Regions from separate parts of the Streptomyces sp. NPDC054834 genome, predicted to be linked through region 1. Evidence: riboswitches for the same ligand, from Rfam matches in the RefSeq annotation. Region 1 holds a riboswitch; each other region holds the start of a gene.
What was found. A riboswitch is a leader RNA that binds a small molecule or an ion and turns the genes downstream of it on or off. The one in region 1 is predicted to bind cyclic di-AMP.
Positions count from the first base shown of each region.

Region 1 (7,572 bases):
GGCAGCAACACATGGCTGAGCGCCGCGTCAACGTCGGCTGGGCCGAGGGCCTCCACGCCCGCCCCGCATCCATCTTCGTCCGAGCCGCCACGGCCGCAGGCGTGCCGGTGACGATCGCCAAGACCGGCGGCACTCCGGTCAACGCGGCCTCCATGCTGGCCGTCCTCGGCCTCGGCGCCCAGGGCGGCGAGGAGATCGTCCTCGCCTCCGACGCCGAGGGTGCGGACGCCGCCCTGGACCGGCTGGCCAAGCTGGTCTCCGAGGGACTCGAGGAACTGCCCGAGACCGTCTGAGCGCACACCGCACAGAACGGTGGAGCCGCGTCGCCCCTTTCGGGCGGCGCGGCTCCACCGTTTTACCGGGAATTCCGGGAGCGCCATGAATTCAGGCAGCGGAAAATAACCCCCGCCGAATTGCTCCTCTTTGTATACGGCGCCCGTGTTAATGCCGCAGGCTCGGAATGTTTACGGCTTGTTGCGAAGTCCTCACGCGTTCCGGGCGGTCGGTGCCGCCGGTGAAACGCAGCCGGTGCGCGGCCGTCGCGCGTTCGGTGTGCAGCGCCGTGATCGCCCTGGCGCGCTCGCCCTCGCCACGCGCCACCGCGTCCACGATGGCGCCGTGCTCGGTCCAGGACTCCACCGGGTCGGCGGGCGCCTCCACCGTGTACATCCAGGCGATCTTGTGCCGCAGCTGGGTCAGTACGGAGGTCAGGGCGTGGCTGCCGGAGGCCTGGGCGAGCGTCTCGTGGAACCAGCCGCCCAGGGAGCGCAGGTCGTCGCTGTTGCCCCGGCGGGCCCGCTCCTGGCCCAGCCGCACCAGGCCGCGCAGCACCTTGAGATGGGCCTCGGTGCGCCGCTGGGCGGCCCGGGCGGCACCGAGCGGCTCCATCAGCATGCGCATCTCCAGCAGGTCGGCGGCCTCCTGCTCGGTCGGCTCGGCGACGCACGCGCCCGCGTGCCGCCGGGTCACCACGAAGCCCTCGGCCTCCAGGGTGCGCAGGGCCTCCCGGACGGGGACGCGCGAGACGCCGTAGCGGCGGGCGAGGAGTTCCTCCGTGAGGCGGCTGCCGCGCTCGTGGACGCCGGCCACGATGTCGTCCCGGATCGCCGTGCATACCGAGTGCGCCGGAATACGCATGACCGACCTCCGCCTTAATCCCCGTGAAACGTCGCCGATGGACGCGCGTTCCGTGACTCTATTGCAATGAGCGGGAATTTCCGACGGCGGGTCGGAATCCATGGATATTTTTTGGACAGCGAGGGGTGACGGGGCGCACGGAAACCACAAAAGCCCCGGCTCGTGGACCGGGGCTTCGGGTGGGGGTGGGTCTCCTGGCGGGAGTGCGCCTTCGTCAGACGTTCACGCCGTGCTTGCGGAGGTAGGCGACAGGGTCGACGTCGGAGCCGTACTCGGGGGTGGTGCGGGCCTCGAAGTGGAGGTGCGGCCCGGTGGTGTTGCCGGTCGCGCCGGACAGGCCGATCTGCTGGCCCGGGACGATCTTCTGGCCCACCGAGACGCCGATGGAGGACAGATGGCCGTACTGGGTGTACATGCCGTCGGCCATCTTGATCACGATCTGGTTGCCGTACGCCCCGCCCCAGCCGGTGGACACCACTGTGCCGGAGCCGACCGCGTGGACCGCGGTGCCGCTCGCGGCGTGGAAGTCGATGCCGGTGTGCGAGCCGGAGGACCACAGGGAGCTGCTGGCCTGGTAGCCGGTGGAGACGTAGGACCCGGTGATCGGCGCCACGAACGCGTTGAGCCGCTTGCGCTCGGCCTCGCGGGCCGCCCGCGCCTTGGCCTCGCGCGCCTTTTCCGCCTGCTCGCGGGCCTGCTCGGCGGCCTTCTTCCGCGCCGCCTCCTCGGCCGCCTTCAGGTCGGCGGCCTCCTGCTGGGCGGCCGCCTGGGCGTCGATGTGCTCGGGGACCGATTCGCTGATGGCGATGACCGGGGTGAGGGCGGTCTGCTCGGGCGCCGGCGCGGGCTCGGCGGCGAGCGCCGGGGCGGCGAGGCTGCCGACGGCGCCGGTGGTGGCGAGGACCGCGACGCCCGCCGCGCGGGCGGTGGTGCGGTGCATCCGGCTGGGACGGCGGTGCTTCCCGGTGGCGCGGGTGAACGCCATGAAGTGGCTGGTCCTTTCCTTCCTTCTCGCCTACCGGGTTAGCTGACGGGTTCGGAGCAGGAAGGTCTCCTACGGGCCCCCTCGCGGTGTGCGCGGGCGTCCGATTCACCCCAAGGGACGATGGGTCCCCGGCTCCCCTGGCTCGCGCCGTACGGGGACTCGGCGATCGCTGTCCGGTGCCGCGGGTGCGGCGCACTGCCTGACGAACAGCCTGGACGACGCTAAGGGCCACGACTTTCAATCCTCAAACGCAACAGGGTTTTTGTAGTGCACGCCACAGGGCAGACAGGCAACCTCCGCCCCAATTCGGACATCTGGGCAGAGACATGGGAGACGGACCCGGGGAACACCGTGGGGCCCCGGTGATCCATCGTCACCGGGGCCCCACGCGCGCGTGCCGCTGTCGCTCGCCTACTCGGCCGGCACGACGGAGACCTCGCCGATGCCGAGGGCCTCGACCGGCTCCTTGATCTGTGCCGCGTCCCCGACCAAGATCGTCACCAGACGGTCCACCGGGAAGGCGTTGACGACCGCAGCGGTGGCCTCCACCGTGCCGCTCGCGGCGAGCTGCCGGTACAGCGTCGCCTGGAAGTCCTCGGGCAGGTGCTGCTCCACCTGGTCGGCCAGTGTGCTCGCCACGGCCGCCGCCGTCTCGTACTTCAGCGGCGCCACCCCGACGAGGTTCTGCACGGCCACGTCGCGCTCGGCGTCGGTGAGCCCCTCCGCGGCGAGCGTGCGCAGCACCGTCCACAGGTCCTGGAGGGCGGGACCGGTGTTCGGGGTGTCCACGGAGCCGCTGATGGCCAGCATCGAGGCGCCGTTGCCCTCGGGGCCGGACCTGAGGACCTGCCCGAACGCGCGGACGCCGTAGGTGTAGCCCTTCTCCTCGCGCAGGACGCGGTCCAGGCGGGAGGTGAGGGTGCCGCCGAGGCAGTAGGTGCCGAGCACCTGGGCGGGCCACACACGGTCGTGCCGGTCGGCGCCGACGCGGCCGATGAGCAGCTGGGTCTGGACGGCGCCGGGGCGGTCGACGATGACGACGCGTTGGGTGTCGTCGGCGGTCACCGGCGGCACCGGGCGCGGCTGGGCCGCGGAGCCGCTCCACGCGCCCAGGGTCTCGCCGAGCAGCTCGTCGAGGTCGATGCCGGTGAGGTCGCCGACCACGACGGCGGTGGCGGTGGCGGGCCGCACGTGCCGCTCGTAGAAGGCGCGGACGGCCGCCGAGTCGATCTTGGCGACGGTGTCCTCGGTGCCCTGGCGGGGCCGGGACATGCGCGAGGTGGCCGGGAAGAGCTGCCGGGACAGCTCCTTGGCGGCGCGGCGGGAGGGGTTGGCCAGCTCGTGCGGGATCTCGTCGAGGCGGTTGCGCACCAGCCGCTCGACCTCGCCGTCGGCGAACGCGGGCGCTCTGAGGGCGTCGGCCAGCAGCCCGAGCCCCTTGGCCAGGCGGGAGGCCGGGACCTCCAGGCTGAGGCGGACGCCGGGGTGGTCGGCGTGCATGTCGAGCGTGGCGCCCGCACGCTCCAGCTCGGCGGCGAACTCCTCGGCCGAGTGCTTGTCGGTGCCCTCGGAGAAGGCCCGCGCCATGATCGTGGCGACGCCGTCCAGGCCGGCCGGCTCGGCGTCCAGGGGCGCGTCCAGCAGCACCTCGACGGCGACGACCTGCTGGCCGGGGCGGTGGCAGCGCAGGACGGTCAGGCCGTTGTCCAGCGCGCCGCGCTCGGGCGCGGGGAACGCCCACGGCCTGGCCTCGCCCGCCTGGGGCTGCGGGTGGAACTCCATCGCGGCGAGCTCGCTCACTTGTCCGCCTCCTCGTTCTCGTTCTGGTCGGCGCGCGTCTCCACGGTGGCCTCGGCCTCCGGGTCCTCGGGAACGTCCACGTCCTCGGTCTGCTCGGCGGCCTCCGCGGAGACCGGCTCGTAGACGAGCACCGCGCGGTTGTCGGGGCGCAGCCGGGCCTTGGCGACCTCCTGGACCTCCTCGGGGGTCACCTCCAGTACGCGCTGGACGGCGGTGAGAGCGAGCTGCGGGTCGCCGAACAGGACCGCGAAGCGGCACAGTTCGTCGGCGCGGCCCGCGACCGTGCCGAGCCGGTCCAGCCACTCACGCTCCAACTGGGCCTGGGCACGCTCCATCTCCTCGGGCGTGGGGCCCTCCTCGGCGAACCGGGCGAGCTCCTCGTCGATCGCGCTCTCGATGACCGGCACCTCGACGTCGCCGGAGGTCTTCACGTCCAGCCAGCCCAGGGAGGGCGCCCCGACCAGCCGCAGCAGCCCGAACCCGGCCGTGACCGCCGTACGGTCCCGTCGTACGAGCCGGTTGTAGAGGCGGGAGGACTCGCCGCCGCCGAGGACGGTGAGCGCCAGGTCGGCCGCGTCCGCCGCGCGCGTGCCGTCGTGCGGGAGCCGGTAGGCGGCCATCAGGGCGCGCGCCGGGACCTCCTCCACGACGACCTCGCGCAGCTGCTCGCCGATGGTCTGAGGCAGCGAGCCGTCGCGCGGCTCGGGCTTGCCGTCGTGGCCGGGGATCGAGCCGAAGTACTTCTCGATCCAGGCGAGGGTCTGCTGGGGGTCGATGTCGCCGACGACGGAGAGGACGGCGTTGTTCGGCGCGTAGTAGGTGCGGAAGAACGCGCGCGCGTCCTCCAGCGTCGCCGCGTCCAGGTCCGCCATGGAGCCGATCGGCGTGTGGTGGTAGGGGTGGCCGTCCGGGTAGGCCAGGGCGGTCAGCTTCTCGAAGGCGGTGCCGTACGGGACGTTGTCGTAGCGCTGCCGGCGCTCGTTCTTGACGACGTCCCGCTGGTTCTCCATGGACTCGTCGTCGAGGGCGGTCAGCAGCGAGCCCATACGGTCGGCCTCGAGCCAGAGGGCGAGCTCCAGCTGGTGGGCGGGCATGGTCTCGAAGTAGTTGGTGCGCTCGAAGCTGGTGGTGCCGTTCAGCGAGCCGCCGGCGCCCTGCACCAGTTCGAAGTGCCCGTTGCCCTTCACCTGCCCGGAGCCCTGGAACATCAGGTGCTCGAAGAGGTGAGCCAGACCGGTACGTCCCTTGACTTCGTGGCGGGAGCCTACGTCGTACCAGAGGCAGACCGCCGCGACGGGGGTCAGGTGGTCCTCGGAGAGCACCACGCGCAGACCGTTGGCCAGCCGGTGCTCGGTCGCTGTCAGGCCCCCGGAGCCTGCCTCGGCCGTGGTCGTGTGACCCATGGGCATGTACGTCCCTTCGATCGCGGAGGCGGTCGTGAAACCGCGGTCTTCCTGCCGGTCCTGCCACTGTATGCAAGCGTGCGCATCCCGGGCGAAGTTCCCGCGGGACGTACGCCCACAGCGGATCGCGTAGCCTGCGGGCAGCCCTACAGCGGGTGGGGCCCGTCCGACACGTTCGCGTCGTCCGCGAGGAGTCGCGTGGGCGCCCGTGCCGGGGCCTGGCCCGCGCTGTCAGTGCCGCGGTCCACAATGGTCCGCGTCAGATCCGTCAATCGCTTCAGCAAGGAGCCGGCAGCGATGGCCCGCCGCAGCACGAAGACCCCGCCGCCCGACGACTCGTACGAGGAGAGGATCCTCGACATCGACGTCGTGGACGAGATGCGTGGCTCCTACCTCGAGTACGCCTACTCGGTCATCTACTCGCGCGCCCTGCCGGACGCCCGCGACGGCCTCAAGCCCGTACACCGCCGCATCGTCTACCAGATGAACGAGATGGGCCTGCGCCCGGAGCGGGGCTACGTGAAGTGCGCCCGCGTCGTCGGCGACGTCATGGGCAAGCTGCACCCGCACGGCGACGCGTCCATCTACGACGCGCTGGTGCGCATGGCGCAGCCCTTCTCGATGCGCGTGCCCCTGGTGGACGGCCACGGCAACTTCGGCTCGCTGGGCAACGACGACCCGCCGGCGGCCATGCGGTACACCGAGTGCCGGATGGCCGAGGCGACGAGCCTGATGACCGAGTCCATCGACGAGGACACGGTCGACTTCGTCCCCAACTACGACGGCCAGGAGCGGGAGCCGCTCGCCCTGCCCGCCGCCTTCCCGAACCTGCTGGTCAACGGCGCTTCCGGGATCGCGGTCGGCATGGCCACCAACATGCCGCCGCACAACCTGCGCGAGGTCGTCGCGGCCGCCCGCCACCTGATCAGGCACCCGAACGCCGACCTGGACGCCCTGATGCGGCACGTCCCGGGCCCCGACCTGCCCACCGGCGGCCGGATCGTCGGCCTCGCCGGCATCCGGGACGCCTACGAGTCGGGCCGCGGCACCTTCAAGATCCGCGCCACGGTCACGGTGGACACCGTCACCGCGCGCCGCAAGGGCCTGGTCGTCACGGAGCTGCCCTTCGCCGTCGGCCCCGAGAAGGTGATCGCCAAGATCAAGGACCTGGTCGGCTCGAAGAAGCTTCAGGGCATCGCCGACGTCAAGGACCTCACCGACCGCGAGCACGGACTGCGCCTGGTCATCGAGATCAAGAACGGCTTCGTCCCGGAGGCCGTCCTGGAGCAGCTGTACAAGCTGACGCCGATGGAGGAGTCCTTCGGCATCAACAACGTCTGCCTGGTCGACGGCCAGCCGCTCACCCTGGGTCTGAAGGAGCTGCTCGAGGTCTACCTCGACCACCGCTTCGACGTCGTCCGGCGCCGCAGCGAGTTCCGCCGCGGCAAGCGCCGCGACCGCCTGCATCTGGTCGAGGGCCTGCTCACGGCCCTGGTGGACATCGACGAGGTCATCCGGCTGATCCGCTCCAGCGAGAACTCCGCGGAGGCCAAGCAGCGCCTGATGGAGCGCTTCTCACTGAGCGAGATCCAGACGCAGTACATCCTCGACACGCCGCTGCGGCGCCTGACCAAGTACGACCGCATCGAGCTGGAGGCGGAGAAGGACCGGCTGAACGCGGAGATCGAGGAGCTGACCCGGATCCTGGATTCGGACACCGAGCTGCGCAAGCTGGTCTCGGCCGAACTGGCCGCGGTGGCCAAGAAGTTCGGCAGCGACCGGCGCACGGTGCTGCTGGAGTCGGGGGGCGCCCCGGTGGCGGCGGTCCCGCTTCAGGTGGCGGACGACCCGTGCCGGGTGCTGCTGTCGTCGACGGGTCTGCTGGCCCGTACGGCGAACAGCGAGCCGTTCGCGGAGGACGCCGACGCCCGGCGCGTCAAGCACGACGTGATCGTCTCTGCGGTCCCGGCGACCGCGCGCGGCGAGGTGGGTGCGGTGACGTCGGCCGGCCGGCTGCTGCGGATCAACGTGGTCGACCTGCCGCAGCTGCCCGACACGGCGACGGCGCCGAACCTGGCCGGTGGCGCGCCGCTGGCTGAGTTCGTCTCCCTGGAGGACGACGAGACGGTGGTCTGCCTGACCACGCTGGACGAGTCGTCCCCGGGTCTGGCGCTAGGCACGGAGCAGGGCGTGGTCAAGCGCGTGGTCCCCGACTACCCGTCCAACAAGGACGAGCTGGAGGTCATC
Region 1 is NZ_JBSGZV010000044.1:31,775-39,346, forward strand. Features, by position in the region: gene ACWGJM_RS38590 (HPr family phosphocarrier protein) at 12-293, shown strand; gene ACWGJM_RS38595 (GntR family transcriptional regulator) at 442-1,137, opposite strand; gene ACWGJM_RS38600 (M23 family metallopeptidase) at 1,352-2,122, opposite strand; cyclic di-AMP (ydaO/yuaA leader) riboswitch at 2,136-2,297, opposite strand; gene ACWGJM_RS38605 (M16 family metallopeptidase) at 2,534-3,922, opposite strand; gene ACWGJM_RS38610 (M16 family metallopeptidase) at 3,919-5,331, opposite strand; gene ACWGJM_RS38615 (DNA gyrase/topoisomerase IV subunit A) at 5,623-7,572, shown strand, end outside.

Region 2 (7,572 bases), on a different contig from region 1:
GATCTTCACGCGCTCCCGGCCCTGCGGCTCGCCCAGCGCCTTCTCGGCGGCGTCCAGGCGGTACCAGCCCTCCCAGGTGGTGAAGCGGACGTTGCGCTCGGCGAGGAAGGCGTCCACGGCCTCCGGCGCCGGGGAGGCGGGCGTGTGCAGCCGGCCGTTCGTGTAGTCGTCCAGGAGGTTGGCCACCGTCTCGTTGGCGTCACCCTTGGTGTGGCCGATCAGGCCCACCGGACCGCGCCGGATCCAGCCGGTGACATACGTGGACTGAAGGTGCGTGCCGCCCTCCTCCACGACCCGGCCACCCGCGTCCGGGACGGTGCCCGACTCGAGGTCCCAGGGCAGCTTGGGCAGCTTCTCGGACAGGTAGCCGACGGCGCGGTAGACCGCGGTGACGTCCCAGTCCTTGAAGGCGCCGGTGCCCTTGACGTTGCCGGTGCCGTCCAGCTCGGTGCGCTCGGTGCGCAGGCCGACGACCTTTCCGTCCTCGCCGAGGATCTCGGACGGCGACTCGAAGAAGTGCAGGAACAGCTTGTGCGGCCGGTCGCCGGCGTCGCGGATCGCCCAGTTCTCCAGCGTCTTGGCGACCATGTCGGCCTGCTTGTTGCCGCGCCGGGTCTCGATCGAGCCCTCGTCGTAGTCGATGTCCTCGGGGTCGACGATGACCTCGATGTTGGGGGAGTGGTCCAGCTCGCGCAGCTCCATCGGGCTGAACTTCGCCTGGGCCGGGCCGCGGCGGCCGAAGACGTGGACCTCCAGGGCCTTGTTGGCCTTCAGTCCCTCGTACACGTTCGGCGGGATCTCGGTCGGCAGCAGCTCGTCCGCCGTCTTGGCCAGGATCCGGGCCACGTCGAGCGCGACGTTGCCGACACCGAGGACGGCGACCTTCTCGGCCTCGAGCGGCCAGGTGCGCGGCACGTCCGGATGACCGTCGTACCAGGACACGAAGTCGGCGGCGCCGTAGGAGCCGTCGAGGTCGATGCCCGGGATCGGCAGCTCCCGGTCGGCCGTGGCGCCGGTGGAGAAGATCACGGCGTCGTAGAAGGCGCGCAGGTCGTCGAGGCTGATGTCGGTCGGGTAGTCCACATTGCCGAACAGGCGGATCTGCGGCTTGTCGAGCACCTGGTGGAGGGCCGTGATGATGCCCTTGATGCGCGGGTGGTCGGGGGCGACGCCGTAGCGGATCAGGCCGAACGGGGCGGGCATCCGCTCGTAGAGGTCGATGGACACGCCGGGCTCGGCCGCCACCTCGGACTTGAGCAGGGCGTCGGCGGCGTAGATCCCGGCCGGGCCGGCTCCGACTATGGCTACCCGCAGCGGGCGCGGCATGATCAGGTTCCCTTCGAGCGATGACAGGCGACTCGATCGGGAAGCCTAAACTAAGGCAGGCCTAAGTTTGTACGCGGGTCCCGTCTATGAGCTCATAAACCGGTCTTATGCCCTGGCGGGGGTGTGGACACCGGTCATGGGCATGCCCGACCCTTGAAGGGTGAGCAGGGTGGGGGAGCGCGGGGACGGGGACCGGACCGCCGTGGTGACCGGCGGCAGCGGGTTCGTCGGCAGCCATCTGGTGCGGCGGCTGCTGGAACGGGGCTACCACGTGCACACGACCGTGCGCCGCGCCGCACACCGCGCGAAGGTGCGGCCCCTCTGGGAGATGCAGGAGGCCTTTCCCGGTCAACTGACCCTGTTCGAGGCCGACTTGCTCCAGGAGGGCTCCTTCGACGAGGCGGTGCGTGGCTGCGCGGTGGTCTTCCACGTGGCGTCGCCGTTCCTCATGCCGGAGCAGATCGAGGACGGCCGCCGCGACGTGGTCGACCCGGCCGTGCTGGGCACCCGCAACGTGCTGGCGGCGGTGGAGCGGGCGCCGTCCGTGCACACCCTGGTCCTCACCTCCACGGTGGGCGCGGTCTTCGGCGACTACGCCGACGTCCTCGAGATGGACGGCCAGGTGCTGTCGGAGAAGTACTTCAACACCACCAGCACGGTGGAGAACAACCCCTACCACTACGCGAAGACCGTCGCGGAGCGCATCGCCTGGGAGGCCGAACGGGCCCAGGACCGCTGGCGGATGGTGTCCGTCAACCCCGGACTGATCCTCGGCCCCTCACTCACCCCCGCGTCAGGGTCCGGCAGCCTCTTCCTGCTCGACGAGCTGTTCAAGGGGTACTTCTGCTACGGCGCCCCGGACTTCAGCTTCACCACGGCGGACGTACGGGACGTCGCCGACGCGCACATCGCCGCGGCCGAGAACCCGGCGGCCAAGGGCCGCTACATCGTCGCGGCCGAGACGATGACGTCCTTCCTGGAGATGTCCCGCGTCATCCGGGCCCGCCACCCCCGCGACCTGCGCCTCCCGCGCACCGCGCTCCCGCACTGGCCGGTACGCGTCCTGGGGCCCGCGTTCGGGCTCACCCAGGACTACATCCGCAAGCACCTCGGCATCCGCTTCCGCGTGGACAACAGCCGGAGCGTGCACGAGCTGGGCCTCTCCTACCGACCGGTCGAAGAGACCCTGCTCGACCACTACGAGAGCCGGCGCGGCCGGTCTCACGCGGGCCGTATCACCCGGTGAATCGCCGCCTCCCCGGCACCGTAGACCGACTCCTCGCGGATGTACGCGCCCTGGCCCGGGGCGTGGATCATCATGCCGTTGCCGGAGTACAGGCCGACATGGCCGGCGTCCTGGAAGAAGATCACGAGATCACCGGCCTGGGCCTCGCTCAGTGCCACAGGTGTCCCGGCGTCCGCCTGCTCCCGCGCGGCCCGCGGCAGCGCCACGCCTGCGGCTCGCCAGGCGGCCTGGGTGAGACTCGAGCAGTCGTAGGAGTCCGGCCCGGTCGCACCCCACACACAGGGCCGCCCGATCTGCGCCCGGGCGAACGCCAGCGCCTGCGCGGCCCTTCCCTCGTAGGGGGCGGGGGTGGGGGCGAAGGTGGGTGCGGGGGCTGGGGCAGGGGGCGGCGTCGGGGCCGGAGCCGCCGCGACCGGGGCCGCGATGGGGGCCGGTGACGGGGGCACGGGGCTGGGCGCGACGAGAGGGTTGGCGGTGGCGAAGACCCCGGCTGCGGCCCAGGGGGGCATCGCGGCGAACTCTCCGCTGTCCGTGAGGGGGTTGGGGACGCTGAAGGTCCCTGTGTTCGTGACGGGGCTGGGGGCGGTGACGGTTGCCGTGTTGGTGAGGGGGGCCGCGGCGGGGACCGCTCCGGTGTTCGCGACGGTGTTGGGGGCACTGAAGGCGCCGCTGTCCGTCAGCGGGTTGGGGACGGCGAAGGTGCCGGTGTTCGCGACGGGGTTGGGGACGGCGAAGGTGCCGGTGTTCGCGACGGGGTTGGGGACGCTGAAGGCGCCGCTGTCGGTGAGGGGGTTGGGGACGGCGAAGGTGCCGGTGTTCGCGACCGGGTTGGGGACGGCGAAGGCGCCGCTGTCGGTGAGGGGGTTGGGGACGGCGAAGGTGCCGGTGTTCGCGACGGGGTTGGGGACGCTGAAGGCGCCGCTGTCGGTGAGGGGGTTGGGGACGGCGAAGGCGCCGCTGTCGGTGAGGGGGTTGGGGACGGCGAAGGTGCCGGTGTTCGCGACCGGGTTGGGGACGCTGAAGGCGCCGCTGTCCGTGAGGGGGTTGGGGACGCTGAATGTTCCGGTGGCGGTCATGGGGGTCGCGCCCTGGGCGGCGACGCCCATGGACGGGGCGGCACCGACGGCTGCGCCGGCACCGGGGGACCCAGCCGTGGCGGCTGCCATGCCGGCACCGGCCATCGCGCTCCTCCCGGCCGCCGCACCTCCGCGGGCTTTCGCTTCACCCATGGCGGACAAGCCCCCACTGAGCCCGGACCACTGCCGGCGCAGCCACTCCTGCTCCGCGGGCTGAAGGGTCTGCTCGGGGTCGCCACGCCAAGCCTGTGGGGCGGGAGGCGCGGGCTCGGCCGCCGCGAGGGGAGCGGGCGCGCCCGGTTGGGCGATCCGGCGGGAGAGGAGGTCCCGGGCCGTGGCGAGCTTCTTCTGGTTCTTTTCCTTCGAGGCCAGCGGCGAGGACCGCCGCGGCTCGGCCGCGGGCAGCGCCAGGGGGGTCTCCTGCCGCGGTTCCGGCACGGCGGGCAGCGCGGCGACGGGCCCGGCCGTCAGCTCCGCCCTGGGACGGGCCGTCAGCTCCGGCACGGCGCGTCCGCCCGCCTGCCCGGAGGTCCCGGCGGTCAGCTCCGGCAGGATGCGCTCGGCCGCTTCCAACAGCTCTTTCGGGACCGGGACGTTGGAGCGCCGTCCGGCTGGGCGCTGTGACGTCCGGTCCGCCGGGAGTATGGCGGGGGAGGTGGGACCCAGTTTGGAGCGGGCCCCGGTCATCCACTGCCGGGCGATGTTGTCCAGACCGGCGGGGCTGGTCGGGCGCTGTGACGTCCGGTCCGCCGGGAGTACGGCGGGGGAGGTGGGACCCAGTTTGGAACGGGCCCCGGTCATCCACTGCTGGGCGATGCTGTCCAGAGCGGGATCGTTCCCCCTGTCCGACCTGCGGAGGCGCACACCACGACCGGGCGTTCCCCCCGATGTCGCGCGGGTCGCGTTGAAGTTCCCCGTGGCGCTCTCGGTCTGGTCGTAAAGGCTGTCGATTCGCTGCCGAACCTCGTCGCGGCTTTCGCGCGCCATGGGGGACGTACTCCTTCCGTGCTCCGCCTACCGGGTTAGCTGGCGGGTTCGGGCGGTCGATGGTGGAAGGCATGCCCTACGGCCCTGCCCCGTCGGGCGGTCGGGCCGATTCACCCCAAGTCGGTTGGGTCCCCGGCTCCGTTGCCCTGCGGGGACACCGGATTCGGCGGAGGCCGCGCGGCCCGGCGAGGTTCGCCGGGGGGAGCCGTGCGGTCTGGACGCCAACTTAACCAACTTGTGTGGCTGGTGTGAAGGTTGAAGCGCGGAATGTCCGATACGTAATTGTGATATTCATCTTGGCGCTCGTGGCCGTCCGGTGAAGGTGCCCGGAGGGGCGTGCGAAACCCCGCCTCACAACCGCATGATGACGCCTCATAACCGCATGATGACGAGCGCGGTGTCGTCGGTCGCCCCTCCCTCGGGAGCAACTCCCGCAGGACGGCGTCGGCGAGGTCCTCCGGGTCCGCGTCCCGGTGCCGCCGACGGCGTCGGCGAAATCTGGAATCCGCCGAGAAAGCGCCCGCCGGGGAGCTGAGGGAACTGCGCGATTCTGATTCCCGCAGGAAAAGGCCGCTTCCGGCCCCAGGCCGGTGATGGCCTGCCCCCTCGGTGCGCGGCGGCGATAGGGGGGGCCGTGTCACTGAGGGATTTCAGGGGTGCCTCGTTGCATTCTTTCCCGGCCTGACGAGTCTGAAGGCCTCGACGCAGACAAGGTCAAGTGTCCCGGAAGCCGGCCGGCCGCAGCCGGCCCGGCGTGACCGGCGTCTCCTGTGAGTTCACGATGAATCGGTGAGGTGCTTGAACACACCCGCGTCCGGCTCCGTATGGGACGGGGGCTTGCCATGCCGGGCCGGCCACGAGGTGTGGGAGTGGTTCTGTGGGACGCAACAGGCGCAGACGCCCGACAGGTGCACGGCGCGCGACGTTCGCCGCGGTAGCCCTGATGCTGGGCGGGGGTGGACTCGTCGCGGCGAACGTCTACGCCTCGGCGACCGAGGGCGGCACGGACGCCCGGGTGCTTCAGGCGGGCGGCTGGGGCTCGGGGTCGGCCACCATCGACTGCCCGGACGTCGGCAGCCGCCTGACCTCCGTGCCGGACGACGCCAGGGCGGACGTCGACCGCGAACTCGCCCTCCTGGACCAGCAGGTGTCCGCCGCCTACCAGCAACTCCAGGCGTCCGCGCAGGCCGTCAGGCAGGACCCCGGGTCCGCCGACGGCACGATCATGAACCCGCTCGAGGAGAAGCGGAGCGCGGCCATCGAGCGCATCGCCACCGCCATCGACAGTGTCGGCGACCGCCCGCAGGGGCTCGAGGACATGGCCGCGTGCACCCTGCGCCCGCCCGCCGAGCAGGGCGGCGCCGCGGGCAGCGGCGACCAGGGCGGCCAGAACAGCGGCACCCAGAACCAGGGCGGCGACGGCCAGAACGGCAACGGCGGCTCCGGCCAGGGCGGCAACGGCCCCGTGGCCGCCGACTACACGGACATCACCACCGTCCAGCCCGACGTCCGGACCCCGGCCCCGCAGGCCGACGCATCGCGCGGCACGTTCACCTCCAGCTGCGGCGTCAACGCGAACGGCCTGTTCAACTCCGACAATGTGATCGTCGCTCCCGGCGTCACCAACGGCGCCCACCACTTCCACGACTACATCGGCAACCAGGCCAACAACGCCTTCGCCAGCGACGAGGACCTCGCGAACGCCGACACGAGCTGCGTGGACCAGGGCGACAAGTCCACGTACTACTGGCCGGTGCTGCGCCTCCAGAACGGCACCAGGGAACGCGACGCGGACGCCCCCGGCGGCGGAACCGAGGGCAACGCCGGTCAGATCGTCACGCCGAAGGACGTCACGCTGACCTTCGAGGGCAGCGCCCGCGGCAAGGTCACGGCCATGCCGCGCCTGCTGCGCATCATCACCGGGGACGCCAAGGCCTTCGTCAACGGCCCCGCGAACGCCAACGCCTCCTGGAGCTGCACCGGCTTCGAGGACCGGCAGCTGAAGGACAAGTACCCGCTGTGCCCGTCCGGCAGCGACGTGGTGCGCACGTTCCGGTTCCAGAGCTGCTGGGACGGGCGGAACATCGACAGCGCCAACCACCGCACCCACGTGGCGTTCGCCGACGCCGAGGGCAAGTGCCCGGGCGGCTTCCAGGCCATCCCGCAACTCGTGCAGCGCATCGTGTACGACGTCACGGCACCGAGCCTCCAGGACGGCGGCCGGACGCATCCGCTGTTCTCCGTGGACTCCTTCCCGGAGCAGCAGCACAAGCCGGTCACGGACCACGGCGACTTCATCAACGTCTTCGACGAGGGCCTGATGCGGGAGATGGTCGACTGCATCAACTCGGGCCGTACCTGCGGCGCAGGCGGGGAATCCGGCGGCACACCGTCGCCGAGCGCCGACGCCTCACCGGGCGACGGCGGCCAGGCGAACCCGGGCAACGGCGGGGGAGAGCAGCCCACACAGGAGCCTTCCGAGCAGCAGCCTTCCGAGCAGCCGTCGTCGGAGCAGCCGTCGGCCCCGGAGCAGCCGTCGGCCCCGGAGCAGCCGTCGTCCGAGCAGCCGTCCTCCGGGGCGCCGAGCACGCAGCCGGCGAACGACCCCGGTACGGCCTCCGCCCCGGCCCCCACCACCAAGGCACCCCGAGTCTTCACGACGACGTCGTCCACCCGGAACCCCGCGGCGGACCCGAACCGGCACGGCTCGCACCACAGCGGTGCCGGCCGGTCCACCCCGTCCACCGAGCCGTCGACCACCGCTGAGGCGGAACCGTCCGCTACCGCCGGACAGACGGCACCGCAGACCGGAGCCCAGACCGAGCCGCAGACCGAGCCGCAGGCCGTCCAGGGCGGCCTCGCCGAGACGGGGGCACACCTGTGGCCCGGCGCGCTCGGCGCGGTGCTCCTGATCGCGGGCTTCGTGGTGCTGCGCCG
Region 2 is NZ_JBSGZV010000019.1:135,774-143,345, forward strand. Features, by position in the region: gene ACWGJM_RS25280 (FAD-dependent oxidoreductase) at 1-1,326, opposite strand, end outside; gene ACWGJM_RS25285 (NAD-dependent epimerase/dehydratase family protein) at 1,487-2,572, shown strand; gene ACWGJM_RS25290 (NlpC/P60 family protein) at 2,548-4,635, opposite strand; cyclic di-AMP (ydaO/yuaA leader) riboswitch at 4,644-4,814, opposite strand; gene ACWGJM_RS25295 (DUF1996 domain-containing protein) at 5,579-7,572, shown strand, end outside.
Region 2: another riboswitch for cyclic di-AMP. It lies ahead of ACWGJM_RS25290 (NlpC/P60 family protein); the one in region 1 lies ahead of ACWGJM_RS38600 (M23 family metallopeptidase).

Region 3 (7,572 bases), on a different contig from region 1:
GAGAAACGGTCCCGTTCCTTCGCGGCCATCTGGCTCTCCGCCTCCCCTGGGTGCTTCCTACGTGCGTACGTCCCCGGACACGGTACGGGACCGGGTACGGGGACGTACGTACGACTGGCTAGGCCTTACTCGGGGTTGACCGGTTGGGGTCAGCCCTTGGAGACCTCGGCGTTGCCCCTGAAGCGCGGGAACGCGCTGCGGCCGGCGTAGACCGCCGCGTCGTCGAGGATCTCCTCGATGCGCAGCAGCTGGTTGTACTTGGCGACGCGCTCGGAGCGGGCCGGGGCGCCGGTCTTGATCTGGCCGCAGTTGGTGGCGACGGCCAGGTCGGCGATGGTGACGTCCTCGGTCTCGCCGGAGCGGTGGGACATCATGCACTTGAAGCCGTTGCGCTGGGCGAGCTCGACGGCGTCCAGGGTCTCGGTCAGCGAGCCGATCTGGTTCACCTTCACGAGCAGGGCGTTGGCGGTGCCCTCCTCGATGCCGCGGGCCAGGCGCTCCGGGTTGGTGACGAACAGGTCGTCGCCGACCAGCTGGACCTTGTCGCCGAGCTTGTCGGTGATGACCTTCCAGCCGGCCCAGTCGTCCTCGAACAGCGGGTCCTCGATGGAGACGAGGGGGTAGGCCGCCACGAGCTCCTCGTAGTACTCAGTCATCTCGGCGGCGGAGCGGGACTTGCCCTCGAACTCGTACTTGCCGTCCTTGTAGAACTCGGACGCGGCGACGTCGAGCGCGAGCGCGATCTGCTCGCCCGGGATGTAGCCGGCCTGCTTGACGGCCTCGAGGATGAGGTCGAGGGCGGCGCGGTTGGACTCGAGGTTCGGGGCGAAGCCGCCCTCGTCACCGAGGCCGGTGGACAGGCCCTTCGACTTCAGGACCTTCTTCAGGGTGTGGTAGACCTCGGCACCCCAGCGCAGCGCCTCGGAGAAGGACTCCGCGCCGATCGGGGCGATCATGAACTCCTGGATGTCCACGTTGGAGTCGGCGTGCGAGCCGCCGTTCAGGATGTTCATCATCGGCACCGGCAGCAGGTGCGCGTTCGGGCCGCCCAGGTAGCGGAAGAGGGGGAGGTCGCTGGCCTCGGAGGCGGCGTGGGCCACGGCGAGCGAGACGCCGAGGATGGCGTTGGCGCCGAGGGAGCCCTTGTTGTCGGTGGCGTCCAGGTCGAACATCGCCTGGTCGATCAGGCGCTGCTCGGTGGCGTCGTAGCCGACCAGCTCCGGGCCGATCTGCTCGATGACGGCGAGGACGGCCTTCTCGACGCCCTTGCCCAGGTAGCGGTTGGGGTCACCGTCGCGGAGCTCGATGGCCTCGAAGGCGCCGGTGGAGGCGCCGGACGGGACGGCGGCACGACCCGTGCTGCCGTCGTCGAGGCCGACCTCGACCTCGACCGTGGGATTGCCTCGGGAGTCCAGGATTTCCCGGGCTACGACGACGTCGATGGACGGCACGAGCATCTCCTTCTTGGATGTGACGCTGAAAGTGCGGGGCTGGTGTGCCTTGCGACTAGAGCCTAACCGTCCCCGGGCCGTCGGCAGCCGACCGACCGCCCCGTGGACACGGTGACGGTACACATTGTTTGCCGACGGAACAAAGGGCCGGGAGGCAAAGAGACCGAGAGGCGGAGGGGAAGCAGAAGGAAAAGAAAAGACCCCGCCCCGGCGCGTACGGGGGAACACGCGCCGGAGCGGGGAGCCCCGTGGGGGACGGGGGGCGTGACCCTCACGGGGCCTCCATCATGGAGGCCACGGATATGAGGGCGCTGTGGTCGTACTACCAGCCAGGTGTCACTTCAGGTGCAGCTGCTGGCCCGGGTAGATGACATTGGCGTCGTCGATGATGTCCTTGTTCAGCTGGAACAGCTTCTGCCAGCCGCCGGCGACGTGGTGCTTCTCGGCGATCGAGCTGAGGGTGTCCCCCTTGACGACCTTGTACTCGCCGTCGCCCTTCTTGACCTTCTTGCCGGTCGGGGTGGTGACGGTCTTCTTGGCGGCCGGGCGCTCCGAGGAGCGGGAGGCGGCCTTCTGGTCGGCCGACCGGGTGGTGGTGCCGGCAGAGCTCGAGGAGTTGGAGGAGTTCGAGGAGCCGCTGCTCGAACCGGTGTAGGCGGCGCCGGACAGGCCCTTGCCGCAGACCGGCCAGGCACCCTTGCCCTGCGCGGCGAGGACCTTCTCGGCGACGGCTATCTGCTGGGACTTGGAGGCCTGGTTGGCCTGGGGGGCGTACTGCGTGCCGCCGTACGCGGCCCAGGTGGAGGCGGAGAACTGGAGACCGCCGTAGTAGCCGTTACCGGTGTTGATGGACCAGTTGCCGCCGGACTCGCACTGGGCGACCGCGTCCCACTCGGAGGCGGTGGCGGCGGAGGCGTTGCCGGCCGCCATCAGCGGGGCGGCGACGGCGGCGCCGGTGACACCGGCGACAGCGATGGCGCGAACGGCCTTGGACGGACGACGGTGCTTGCCCTTGCCGGAAAACAGCATGGATCGATCCCCTCACCGACGCCTGCGAGGTGAGCTGTCGGGTTCGGGCCGGTTGAGTTGCCCGGCCGCACCTCGCGTGGTTCTCGTGCGAGGTGCGGCTTCACCCCTAGCCGTCCCCGGCGGTCTTTCGACCTCCGGGCCCGGCGCTTACCTTGGGTCCCCCGCTCCTGCCTACGGCGCTTGACGCGACGACTGTTCCCGGGCAGCCGCTGGCAGGATTCGGCGTTGCGACGACCGGGGCCCGCGTTGGCGAGCGGTCACGACCGTAGACACGCGATCCGCGGAATTTCAAAGACGATCAGGGCTTCTGAGACTCATCCCACACTTTCAGCAAAGCGGACAACAAGCCCAAAACGGGGCGTCAACTCCCGCTACTTTGCACCCGTTTCGGCACTGAGTTCCAGGGTCTGACCGGGGGCGATGTTGTTCGGGTCGGTGCCGATGGCGTCCTTGTTCGCGGCGTAGAGCGCCCGCCACCCGCCCTCGAGGTCAAGGGAGTCGGCTATGGAGGCGAGGGTGTCACCGTCGCGGACGGTGTAGTCGCGCGCGGCGTGCCGGCCGGAGGTGGTGGCGGTCTGACCCTTTGTCACGCTTTCGTCCGCACTGTCACCCCGGTGACGGCCGCTGCTGATCGCCCCGGTGTCCACAAGGCTCCAGGAACCCCCGGTCTGCCATGAATTGTCCGAGTCGTCGACCTCGGGGGATGCCGTGGACGAGCCGCCGCTACCCCGGGACTTCCCGGAGCCGGAAGATGTCGACTTGTCCGTCTTGGCGGAATCGTCCGCACCCTTGGAGCCCGCATCGGCATCCAAGCCCGGCGAGGGCGAGGCGTCCGACGAGGAGCCGGAATCGGACGACCCCGACGAACCGGACGACGATCCCGAAGAATCCGCGGACCCCTTGGATTCCTTGGAATCGGATGAATCGGATGAATTCGACGAGTGGGAGGAGTCGTCGGAACCGGATGATCCGGACCCCCCGACGCCCGTGTCGACGTCCACCGAAGCGGAGTTCGACGTGAGGCCGGAGAGCAGGGCGCAGGTGGCCCAGGGCTTGGTGCCCTGGTCGGCGAGGATCTTCTCGGCGACCGCGATCTGCTGCGAGCGGCTGGCCTGGTCCGGGCTGGAGGCGTAGTCGAGGCCGCCGTACTTGTCCCAGTCGTCCTGGGACATCTGGAGGCCGCCGTAGTAGCCGTTACCCGTGTCGGCGCTCCACGAGCCGCCGCTCTCACATTCGGCCACCTTGTCCCACGTGGTCCCGTCGGCCGCGTTGGCCGCGGATGCGCCGAGCAACGGGATCGCGATGGCGGAGCCGGTCACTCCGGCCGCGACAAGGAGGGCCGGAGCCTGACGGGGGCGTCGGTGGCGACCGTTCCCGGAGAGCATGCGGTGACCTTTCGCAAGACAGCAGTAACCGGCGCGGCGGCTGCGGTGAGGCGCCGCGCTGACGAGTGAACGTATCGGCAGACGATCACTTGTCACAAGTTAATGCCGCGCAGATCACGTGAAGATCACAGAGTTGAACGCTGGTCACTTTTTTGCGAGGGCGCCGTCCGCCGTGCCGCTTACCAGTCGATTACCGGACGGGCGTGAACTCCACGGGCAAGGTGCGCAGTCCACGCATGATGAGCCCCCCACGCCACCGCAAATCGGCTGGTTCCACCGCGAGTCGGAGGTCGGGAAGACGGGTGAGGAGGGTGGCGAGCGCGGTCTGGCCCTCCAGCCGGGCGAGCGGGGCGCCGAGGCAGTAGTGGATGCCGTGGCCGTAACCGACGTGCTGATTGTCACGCCGTCCGAGGTCGAGGACGTCCGGGTCGGCGAACCGCTCGGGATCCCGGTCCGCGGCGGCGAGTACGACGAGCACGGGGTCGCCGGGTGCGATGTCCTGCCCGCCGACGGTGAGCGGCCGGGTGGCGAACCGCCAGGTGGCGAGCTCCACCGGGCCGTCGTAGCGCAGGAGTTCCTCGACGCCGGTCTCCAGCAGGTCCTGTTCGCCGCGCGCGAGGGACTCCTGAAGCCGCTGCCGCTGCCCGGGGTGCGTGAGGAGGGCGTACGTGCCGTTGCCGATGAGATTGACAGTCGTCTCGAACCCGGCGAACAGAAGGATGAACGCCATGGCGGCGGCCTCGTTCTCGGTGAGGTGCTCACCGTGGTCGGAGGCGCGGATGAGACCGGAGATGAGGTCCTCGCCCGGCGCCGGTTCGGCCGGGAGCGCCTCACGCTTCTTGTGGATCAGCTCGGCGAGGTAGCCCCGCATCTTCTTCACCGACCGTGCGACCCCGCCGCGCGGGCCTCCGCCGTGGCGGATCATCATCCCCGCCCAGTCCCGGAAGTCGTCCTGGTCCTCGCGCGGGACGCCGAGCATGTCACAGATGGCGTAGATGGGGAGCGGGAAGGCGAACTCGTGGATGAGATCGGCGGAGCCCTTCGCGGCGAACCCGTCGATGAGGTGGTCCGTCAGCTCCTGCACGCGCGGCGCGAACTCGGCGACGCGGCGGGGCGTGAACGCCTTGCTGACCAGTCGGCGCAGCCGGGTGTGGTCCGGCGGGTCGATGTTGAGCAGATGCGTCATCAGCTCGGCCTTGCGCTCCCCCGGGATCCCCGTCTTGCCCTTGGCGTGCGCGGGCTCGTCGTGGTGCGCCGGGTTCTTCGACAGCCGCGGGTCGGCCAGCGCCTGCTTGGCGTCGGCGTACCGGGTGACCAGCCAGGCCTCCACCCCGCTGGGCAACTTCGTCCGCCGCACGGGCGCGTGCTCCCGAAGCCAGGCATAGGCCGGGTAGGGGTTGCTCGCGAACTCCCAGGTGAACAGATCAGGGGCGGGCGCGTCGGAGGCTGCCTGGGGGTGGGGCTGGTTGGTCACCCCTTGACGGTATCCGGCTTCTCGGCGCGTGCCTCGGGGGCTATGGCCGTCCGCCGGACAGGCCCTGACCCGCCACGCCCTCGGCGGCCCGTATCGCGTCCCGGTAGGCCCGGGCCGCCGCTCTCAGGGCCGCCTCCGGGTCGACACCCTCCGCCTCGGCTCGCGTCGCGAGTGCCAGGAGGTCGTAGCCGATGCCCTCGCCCTGGGGCAGGGGCACGTCCAGGCCCGCGGTGCGTACCCGGGAGGAGAGCTTCGCGGCGAGGGCGAGACCGGGCTGGCCGAGGGGGATGCCCTCCGTCACGGAGGTGCGCTGCTTCTCGACCGCCTTGGTCCGCAGCCAGTGCTCCTTGACCTCCTCGGGGGTCTCGGCCGTCGCGTCGCCGAAGACGTGCGGGTGGCGGTGGATGAGCTTGGCGACGATGCCGCCGGCCACGTCGTCGACGGAGAAGGGGGCGTCGGCGTCCTCCTCCGCTATGCGGGCGTGGAAGACGACCTGGAGCAGGACGTCGCCCAGTTCCTCCCGCAGTTCCTCGCGGTCGCCGGCCTCGATCGCCTCGACGAGTTCGTACGCCTCCTCGATGCCGTACTTCGCCAGGCCCTCGTGGGTCTGGCGGGAGGACCAGGGGCACTCGGCGCGGATGCGGTCCATGACCTGGACGAGGTCGAGGAGGCGGGCACCGGGCAGGTCGTAGGAGGCGGGGAGCAGCTCCAGCTCCGGCATGGGCACCCGGCCGGTGCCGGCCAGGCGGGCCAGACCGTCCGTGAGGGCCGGCTCGCCCTCGCCCGTCGCCACGACCACGACGGTGTGCCCGCCGGCGCAGGCGTCGACGAGTTCCTGGGCGGTCGGGGCGGCCTCGTCGACGGCTATCCCGGCCTCGCGCAGATAGGGCAGCTGCGGATGGGCGCCGTCCGCGCACAGCACGCGGTCGGCGGCGCGAAGCGCCTGCCAGGCGGGCCAGGACAGCAGGCCGGGCGCGACACGGTGGCTGGTGGTGAGCAGGACGATCCGGCCGGGGGCGGCGTCCGGGCCCGGTACCTGGGCGTCTTCGAGGCTGGTGGTGTTCACGCCTCGAACGTAACGCACACCCGCCGGCGGCTTCGCGCGTTGTCCACAGGGTGGGGGTGACGGTGGGATCGTATGACCGCACTCGGACCTGGGCGTGGACCCGCCAGGCCTACGCCGTCTCCTGTGTCCCGCTCGCCGTGACCTCCCGCACCCACGGCGTCTTCGCGTCGACCCGGCTGCTCTTCTGCACGTCCCAGGTGCCGTAACGCGGGTTGAGGTCGACGTGGAGTTCCTCGGACGCGGTGGACAGGGCCTTCCAGAAGGCGGGCTGGGTGGTGTCGGTGCCGAGCCGGGTGGCGAGCTTCTGCGCTTCGAGCTGGAGGCGCAGATTGTCGTCGAGCCGTGCGGGCGCGATGCCGTACTTCTGGAGCCAGGTCGTCTCCAGCCCCTTCGCCCCGCCCGCCTGCTGCTCCAGGCCGGTGCGCATCTGCTGGATCTCCCTGCGGTTGACCGTGATGCCCTGGTCCCGCGCGGCGCGGTGCAGTACCTGGTCGAGGACCATGTTGTGCAGGGTGTCGCGGGTGAGACTGCTGGTGGAGGCCAGGACCTGCTGGTACTGCGCCTCGTCGGGCACCGCGGCCTGCTGCGCCCGGCGCACCTCGTTCACCCGGCTCTCCAGCTGGGCGACGGTGATCCGCCGGCCGCCGACGACGGCCGCAGCGCCGGGGTGCGCATCGTTTCCGCAGGCGGTGAGCAGAGGGGCCGCGGCGGCGATCGCGGCGGACAGGACGAGCGCGGTGCGACGGCGGCGGTGCAAGGGAACCTCCAAGGGAGATTGTGCGGCGGTGCACAAAGTCTTGCGGTGATCGATGGTAGGCAGTGGGCAAGCTCTGGCCAACCCATTCGACCAACGATTCGCGCGGGCTTCGGGCACCGCCGCGTGCCCAGGGAGGGTGCCGGTCAGCCCGTGATGGCCACGGGCGCGTCCCACGCGTCACGGTCGACGGTGATCGTGACGCCGCCGTGCGTCTCCTTGCTGTTGACCATGTACTGGTGGGCGCGGCTGTGGTTCGTGAACTGGGTGGAGCCCCACGGCCAGTCCGCGGTCGTGGTGTTCTGCTTGTCCCACAGCGCGTACCAGAGGTTGCCGGGCAGGTCCGTCCTGTCGGTGGCGGTGGCGATGGCCTTGGCGCTGGAGCTGGTGAAGCCGTAGTAGCCGGTGCGGTA
Region 3 is NZ_JBSGZV010000001.1:16,301-23,872, forward strand. Features, by position in the region: gene ACWGJM_RS00085 (FtsB family cell division protein) at 1-29, opposite strand, end outside; gene eno (phosphopyruvate hydratase) at 150-1,457, opposite strand; gene ACWGJM_RS00095 (transglycosylase family protein) at 1,788-2,480, opposite strand; cyclic di-AMP (ydaO/yuaA leader) riboswitch at 2,485-2,669, opposite strand; gene ACWGJM_RS00100 (transglycosylase family protein) at 2,852-3,865, opposite strand; gene ACWGJM_RS00105 (cytochrome P450 family protein) at 4,056-5,339, opposite strand; gene ACWGJM_RS00110 (nucleoside triphosphate pyrophosphohydrolase) at 5,380-6,405, opposite strand; gene ACWGJM_RS00115 (SurA N-terminal domain-containing protein) at 6,515-7,162, opposite strand; gene ACWGJM_RS00120 (glycoside hydrolase domain-containing protein) at 7,306-7,572, opposite strand, start outside.
Region 3: another riboswitch for cyclic di-AMP. It lies ahead of ACWGJM_RS00095 (transglycosylase family protein); the one in region 1 lies ahead of ACWGJM_RS38600 (M23 family metallopeptidase).

Region 4 (7,572 bases), on a different contig from region 1:
GTGGGTTCGAAGGGCTCGCCGGGGCGGGGCAGCGCGACGCGGGCGCCGGCCTCCCGGGCGGCCGCGACGGTGCCCTCGCCGGGCTCCGCCCAGGGGTGGGGCGCCAGGTTGAAGGTGGCCCAGTGGATCGGCAGCATCACACCGGAGGCGGCCTGACCGCCCTGGAGGTCGAGGTGGGCGCGCACACCCTCCTCGGGCGTCATGTGTATGTCGGGCCAGAACTCGCTGTAGGCGCCGATCTGGATCATCGTGGCGTCGAACGGGCCGTGGTCGGCGCCGATGTCCTTGAAGCCGTCGAAGTAGCCGGTGTCGCCGCTGTGGTAGATCCGGTGCTCCTCGCCGGTGACGGCCCAGGAGGCCCAGAGGGTGTGCTGGGTGTTGCGCAGCCCGCGTCCGCAGAAGTGGCGGGCCGGCGTGGCGGTCAGGGTGAGACCGGCGACCTTGGTCGCCTCGTGCCAGTCCAGCTCGCGCAGCCGGCTCTCGGACACACCCCACTGCTCGAGGTGGGCCCCGACGCCGAGCGGCACGGCGAAGAGGGTGTCCGTCCCGGCCAGCGCCTTGATGGTGGGCATGTCCAGGTGGTCGTAGTGGTCGTGGCTGATGACCACCACGTCGACCGGGCCGAGCGCGGCCAGCGGCAGCGGCACCGGGTGCAGCCGCTTGGGCCCGGCGAACGGGAACGGGGAGCAGCGCTCGCCCCAGACGGGGTCGAACAGCACGCGCTGCCCGTCGATCTCCGCGAGCACGCTCGAGTGGCCCATCCAGGTCAGCCGCAGCCCGGTGGCGGGCGGCCGGGCGAGGTCGGCGAGCGTGGTGGGGTGCACCGGGACGGTGCCGTGCGGGGAGCGCCGGGGGCGGGTGTCCTTGTCGAGGAAGACCTTCGCCAGGTCCAGGGTGGAACCGGAGGGCCGGGTGCGGGCGGTGCCTCCGGGATTCTGGAAGACACCGTCCTTGAAGTGGGGCGATCTGCGGATGCGGGCCAGGCGCTCACCGCCGGGCTCCGCGCCGAAGGCCTCGGGCCGCAGCGCGCGCAGCCCGGAGCTCAGGGAACCCAATCCGGTCACGGTACCTCCAGGTGGAGTCGGCGAGGTCATCCATTATGGTGGCCCGCTTCGACAACCGGGGACGGGGTCCGGTTGTTCCTTGCCCCGCCGGCCGGAGCCCCGATATCGTCGACACTCCACTGTACTGACCGGCCGTTCAGTAGACGGTCCGGCCGCCGTTTCCGGGAGCCCCGCATGACGACCCCCCTGATGTCGCTGGTCTGGACGGACCACGTCACCGGACGCCAGGGGTTCCTGGTCGTCGACCGGCTGGTGCGGGGCGTGGCCAGCGGCGGCTTGCGGATGCGGCCCGGCTGCACCCTCGAGGAGGTGACCGGGCTCGCCCGCGGCATGACCATGAAGGAGGCCCTGCACTACGACCCCGCAAGCCGGTACGTGCCGCTGGGCGGCGCCAAGGGCGGCATCGACTGCGATCCGCGGGACCCCGGGGCGTACGGGCTGCTGGTGCGCTACCTGCGTGCGATGCGGCCGTACGTCGAGAGCTGCTGGGCCACCGGTGAGGACCTCGGCCTCACCCAGGACCTGGTCGACCGGGCCGCCGCCGAGGCGGGGCTGGTGTCCTGCGTCCAGGCCGTGTACCCCTTGCTCGACGACGAGGCGGCGGCCCGGCGGCGGCTCGCGGACGCCTTCGCCGTCGAGGTGGACGGCATCGGCCTGGACGAACTCGCCGGCGGCTGCGGGGTGGCCGAGTCGGTGCTCGCGGCGCTGGACCGGGCGGGGGTCCCCCATGCGGGCACGCGGGTGGCGGTGCAGGGGCTGGGGACCATGGGCGGAGCGACGGCGCGGTTCCTCGCGCGCGCGGGTCTGCGGATCGTGGCCGTGGCCGACATCAAGGGCACGATCGCCAACCCGGCCGGTCTGGACACCGAGGCGCTGCTCGCCGCGCGGGACGCGTACGGCACCGTGGACCGCGCGGTGCTGCGCCCCGGTGACCGGGAACTGCCGGGCGAGGCCTGGCTGTCCGCCGAGGCGGAGGTACTGGTGCCGGCGGCGGTGTCGTACGCGATCGACGCCGCCGGCCAGGAGCGGATCACCGCCCGCTGGATCGTCGAGGCGGCCAACATGCCGGTGCTGCCGGAGGCGGAGGACCTGCTGTCCGCGCGCGGGGTGACCGTGCTGCCCGACGTGGTGGTCAACTCCGGTACGAACGCCTGGTGGTGGTGGACCCTCTTCGGGGACGTCGGCCCGGACGCCGAGGAGGCGTTCGCCCACACCCGGCGCTCGATGCGTGCCCTGATCGACCTGATGCTCGCGCGCGCGGAGGCCGACGGCACGACTCCCCGGGCCGCCGCGCACGCCCTGGTGGCCGACCGGCTGCCGGTGATCGCGGAGCGCTTCGGGTGGTACCGCTGACCGGACGGCCGGACTGCGTCGCTGCCGTGCCCGCGTGACCGATTAGGGTGACGGCGTGGCGAGAGTGCGGTTGAGCGTGGCGGAGCGGCGGGAGGAACTGCTGCGGGCCGCCGTCGAGCAGATCGAGGCGCGGGGCGTGGCGGCGGTACGGATCGCCGACGTGGCCGCGGTGCTCGGTGTGAGCAACGCGCTGGTGCTGTACCACTTCTCGACGAAGGAGAAGCTGGTCGCCGCCGCCTTCACGCACGCGGCCGAGGGCGACCTCGCGCATCTGCGCAAGCTGCTGGGCCGTCGCACGTCCGCACTGCGCCGGCTGCGGGCCGCCGTGCGCTGGTACGCGCCCACCGGCCAGGCCAAGGGCTGGCGGCTGTGGATCGAGGGCTGGGCGGTGGCGCTGCGCGAGCCCGCCCTGCGGGAGGTCACCCGCGATCTGGACCGGCAGTGGAAGGCGGCGATCGCCGAGGTCATCGCCGAGGGCGTCGGGGCGGGCGAGTTCGACTGCCCGGACCCCGCCGCCACGGCCATGCGCCTGACGGCCCTGCTCGACGGCCTCGCCGTCCAGTTGACGTCCTACGCCGGCGCGGTGCCCCGCTCCCGCGCCCAGGAGTGGGTGGACGAGGCACTGGCCCGGGAACTGGGCCTGGACCGGGAGAATGTGACGGAACGCTGACGCTCCGCGCGGGCGGCAGAGGCCGCGGCACCGGAGGCCACGGCCGGTGGCGCGGGCGCCCTCGGCCTGGAGCGCCCGGCCGCGCGTACGGGGGCCGGCACTCCTCGGCGCGGGCGGCGCCCCGACGGGGGTGTACCCGGCGGCGGCAGGGCGGCAGGGGCATCGCTCCCGCCCGCGCATGACCGCGCTGGAATCGCCCGCGCCCGCTGCCCGGCGGCTGAGGCCGCGCCGGCCGGGGACCGTGCGGGCCCGTCCCCCGATCGCCGGGGGCGGTACGGCACCGCAGCCCGGCGCCGTACCGCCTCCGGGCAGCCACCGCCGACCCCCGGAGGGAATCCGCTCAGGCCACCGAGGCGATCCGCGTCCTGATGTCGTCCGGGGACAGTGCGCCCTTGGCCGTCACATGGTCGCCGGATGACTCGCCGCGCAGCCGGCGGCCGATCCACGGGACCAGGTACTCGCGGGCCCAGTGGACGTCGTCGCGGCGGATGTCGAGCGTGCCCCGGGGCGGGAGCGGCGGCCAGGGCTGCTCCGGGTCGGCGGGGACGTCCAGGCCGAGCACCTGGCCGGCCCGCAGGGCCACGCGCGTGTGCCCCTCGGCCGAGAGGTGGAGCCGGTCGTGGTCCCAGGCGCGCCGGTCCTGGACCGTCCTCAGGGACCACAGGTCGAGGACGGGACAGCCGTAGCGGTCGGCGATGGCCCGGACATGACCGTTGTACGTGGCGATCTTGCCGCGCAGATGCTTGAGCACGGGCACGCCACGCGTGTCGAAGCCGGTCGTCACCATGACCGTGCCCGCGACCGAGGTGAGCTGTGCCACCGCCAGCTCGAAGCGCTCGGCCACCTCGTCGGGGTCGGTGCCGGGGCGGATGATGTCGTTGCCGCCCGCGCAGAAGGACACCAGGTCCGGGGCGAGTTCGACGGCGCGCGGGAGCTGGTCCGCCACGATCTGGTCGAGCAGTTTGCCGCGTACCGCGAGGTTCGTGTACCGGAAGTCGCCCTCGGGCCGCCGGTCCGCGAGGAGCACCGCGAACCGGTCGGCCCAGCCGACGAACTCCCCGTCCGGCCCGGGGTCGCCCACGCCCTCGGTGAAGCTGTCCCCCACCGCCACGTACGACCCGATCACTGATCTGTTGTCACTCTTCGAATCGTCTGCCACATCGGCCCATGATTCACCTTCCGATGTGACCTACGCGACCGTAATACGGGGTTGACGGACGGTGAGATAAGCCACGGCGCCGAAAGGCGCCGGACGGGAATACACCCGCGTGCACCGAAGGCCGGACCCGGGGATCAGGGGTCCGGCCTTCGGTGGTCCGAGCACCGCGCTTGTCAGGCGACGGCGACGCCGTGCGAGCGGAGGTAGCCGACCGGGTCCACGTCCGAGCCGTAGTCCGGCGTGGTGCGGATCTCGAAGTGCAGGTGCGGGCCGGTCACATTGCCGGTCGCGCCGGAGAGGCCTATCTGCCGGCCCGCGGCCACGGTCTGCCCGGCCGAGACGGAGATCGAGGACAGGTGGCCGTACTGCGCGTAGTAGCCGTCGGCGAGCCTGATCACGACCTGGTTGCCGTAGGCGCCGCCCCAGCCGGCCGAGACGACCGTGCCCGCGCCCACTGCCTTGACGGAGGTGCCGGTCGGGACGACGAAGTCGACGCCCGTGTGGTAACCGCTGGACCACATGCCGCCCGGCACGTGATAGCCGGTGCCGATGGCGGCACCCGACACCGGGAGGGTGAAGCCGGTGGCGGCGTTCGGCGCCGCGGCGGACGACGGCTGGGTCCGCGTGGCCGAGCGCGAGGTCGAGGGCGTGCTCGCGCGCGAGGAGGACGAAGTCTTCTTCTGGTCGGAGGACTTGGTGCTCGTGCCGGTCCCGGCGGCCTTCTTGCCGAGGGTCAGCTTCAGGCCTGGGTGGATCAGCGAGGGATCGCTGCCGACGGCCTCGCGGTTGTCCGCGTAGAGCCGGTGCCAGCCGCCGCGGACGTTCTGCTCATCGGCGATCTTCGCGAGCCAGTCGCCCTCGTGGACCGTGTAGGTGCGCGCGCCCGAAGGCGCGGCGGCGGCCTTCTTCTCGGCCACCGGCACGGCCTGGACGGCCTTTTCGGAGACGGAGTCCTTCGCGGTGGCCGCGGAGGCCGCATGGGCGCCGGTGGCCCCCATGAGGGGCAGCGCCAGCGCGGCGCCGCCGGTTCCGGCGAGGGCGATGGAGCGGGTGAAACGCCGGTTCTTGGGACGGCGGTGCTTACCCTTCGCGGGCATGGCGGATTCCTCTCCGGCGCCTGCGAGGTGAGCTGTCGGGTTCGGGCTGGAGCTGCCCGGCCGCCCACGGAGCGCGGCTTCACCCCTAGCCGTCCCGGAGACCGGGACAGGCAGTCGTACCTGGTGGGTCCCCCGCTCCTGCCGTGCACGGGTGAGTGTGTCCGGGCTCCGGGCGGCGGCAGGATTCGGCGTTCCGTCCGGATTGGTGGCGAACGTAAGCGAGCGGGACGCGAAGGGACAAGCAGATGGTTCCCCCTGTCCGCGTTTCGCTTGATCCGTTGCGGGAATTCCCGGTCACCCTCCGTGAATTCCCTTCTTCTCCACCCCTTCAAATCCGAGGAAAACCATACGGATTACGTGAACATGACGCACAACGGACGGTCACGAATATGATGCTCATCACCCACTCGACCTCCATGACCCCCTATTTCATGGTTAGTTGCAATGAAGGGTCCAATTCGGGCATATTACTCAGATGCGACGCAGGCGGAGAACCGTCGCATCGAGGTCACCGCGCAATTCCGTGCGCAGCCCGTGGTGCAGCAGGACGGCACCTCGATGGATTTCGCCCGTTTCACGGCATTCGTACGACGCCGTGGGATCGAGCCCGCGCAGCCGCAGCGCGGGGACCGGCTCGCCGTACCGCTGCGCCTGGAGCCAGGCGAGTACGACCGTCTCGTCCCCGAGGACGTACTGCACCGCGCTCAGCCCGCCCTCCGGCGGCCGCAGCCGATGAAGGTCGCCGCGCTGCACGACCGGGCGGATCTCCTTGTAGAGCTCCACCCACTCCCGGGCCTCGGCGAGCTCCTCCTCCGTCCATTCCGAGAGGTCGCCACCGACGCCGAGGACCCCGGCCATGGCACTCACGAAGCGGAACTTCAGGGAGCTGACCCGGTCGTTGAGCTGGGTGTTCGGGCTGTCGGTGACCCAGGCGGCCATGACCCGCGCGGGGTGGACCTGGCTGAAGCCGTGCTGGATGGCCAGCCGGTCCAGCGGGTCGGTGTTGTCGGAGGTCCACACCTGGTCCGTACGGCTCATGACACCGAGGTCGATCCGGCCGCCGCCGCCCGAGCAGGACTCGAAGGCGACGCCCGGGTGGGCCGCCCGCAGCCGGTCGAGGAGACCGTAGAAGCCGCGGACGTGGTCCACCCACAGTCGCTGCGGGTACGGCTCGCCGGGCCAGCCGGCGTCGGTGAAGCAGCGGTTGAAGTCCCACTTCACATAGTCGACCGGGGCGCTGGAGAGGAGCCCGTCGAGCTGCTCCCAGAGGTACTGCCGGACGTCCTCGCGGGCGAGGTTGAGGACGAGCTGATTGCGGAACTCCGTCCGCTTTCGTCCAGGTTGGAACTGCACCCAGTCGGGGTGGGCGCGGTACAGCTCGCTGTCCGGATTGACCATCTCGGGCTCGACCCAGATGCCGAACTGCATGCCGAGGGCGTGCACATAGTCCGCGAGGGGCCCCAGGCCGTTCGGGAAGCGGTCGGGGTTGGGCGTCCAGTCGCCGAGGCCGGCGCGGTCGCTGGTGCGGGCGCCGAACCAGCCGTCGTCGACCACGAACAGCTCGACGCCGACCGCCGCCGCCCGCCGGGCGAGGGTCGCCTGCTGCTCCTCGGAGATGTCGAAGTTCGTCGCCTCCCAGGAGTTGAACAGCACGGGCCGGTCCCGGTCGGCGTCCGGGATGACGTACGCCCGCTGGTAGGCATGCCAGGCACGGCTGGCACCGCCGAAACCGCCGTCGCTCCACAGGCCCGCGAAGACGGGCGTGGTGTACGACTCCCCCGGCGCCAGGGACAGCAGGCCCGAGTCGTCGTAGCCGGCGCCGCCGGTGATCTGTACTCGGGCGTCGGGGAGCTGGGCGACCGCGATCCGCCATGACCCCGACCAGCCGAGGGCGCAGCCGTAGACCTCGCCGTGCTCCTCGCCGGCGCCGGTGTCGAGGGCCACCCAGGGCAGGTGCTGGTGGCCGGTGTGGCCGCGCCGGCTGCCGATCACCTTGTCGCCGTAACTGAGCGGCGCACTTGTCAGCCGGGACTCGGCGGCCCACCGGCCGTGCAGCTGGGACAGCCGCCAGCCGTCCCGGTCGGGCAGGGTCCAGGTGGCGGCGTCGGCGCGCAGCAGCTCCACGCGCGCGTCACCGCCGTTGCCGACGGTCACCCAGCGCTCGACGACGTCCCCGCGCATCCGGTAGTGGAGCGTGACGGTCAGACCGCCGTCCCGGAAACGCAGCCG
Region 4 is NZ_JBSGZV010000009.1:141,700-149,271, forward strand. Features, by position in the region: gene ACWGJM_RS15220 (MBL fold metallo-hydrolase) at 1-1,064, opposite strand, end outside; gene ACWGJM_RS15225 (Glu/Leu/Phe/Val dehydrogenase dimerization domain-containing protein) at 1,239-2,417, shown strand; gene ACWGJM_RS15230 (TetR/AcrR family transcriptional regulator) at 2,473-3,087, shown strand; gene ACWGJM_RS15235 (SGNH/GDSL hydrolase family protein) at 3,428-4,213, opposite strand; gene ACWGJM_RS15240 (M23 family metallopeptidase) at 4,420-5,343, opposite strand; cyclic di-AMP (ydaO/yuaA leader) riboswitch at 5,348-5,507, opposite strand; gene ACWGJM_RS15245 (alpha-galactosidase) at 5,815-7,572, opposite strand, start outside.
Region 4: another riboswitch for cyclic di-AMP. It lies ahead of ACWGJM_RS15240 (M23 family metallopeptidase); the one in region 1 lies ahead of ACWGJM_RS38600 (M23 family metallopeptidase).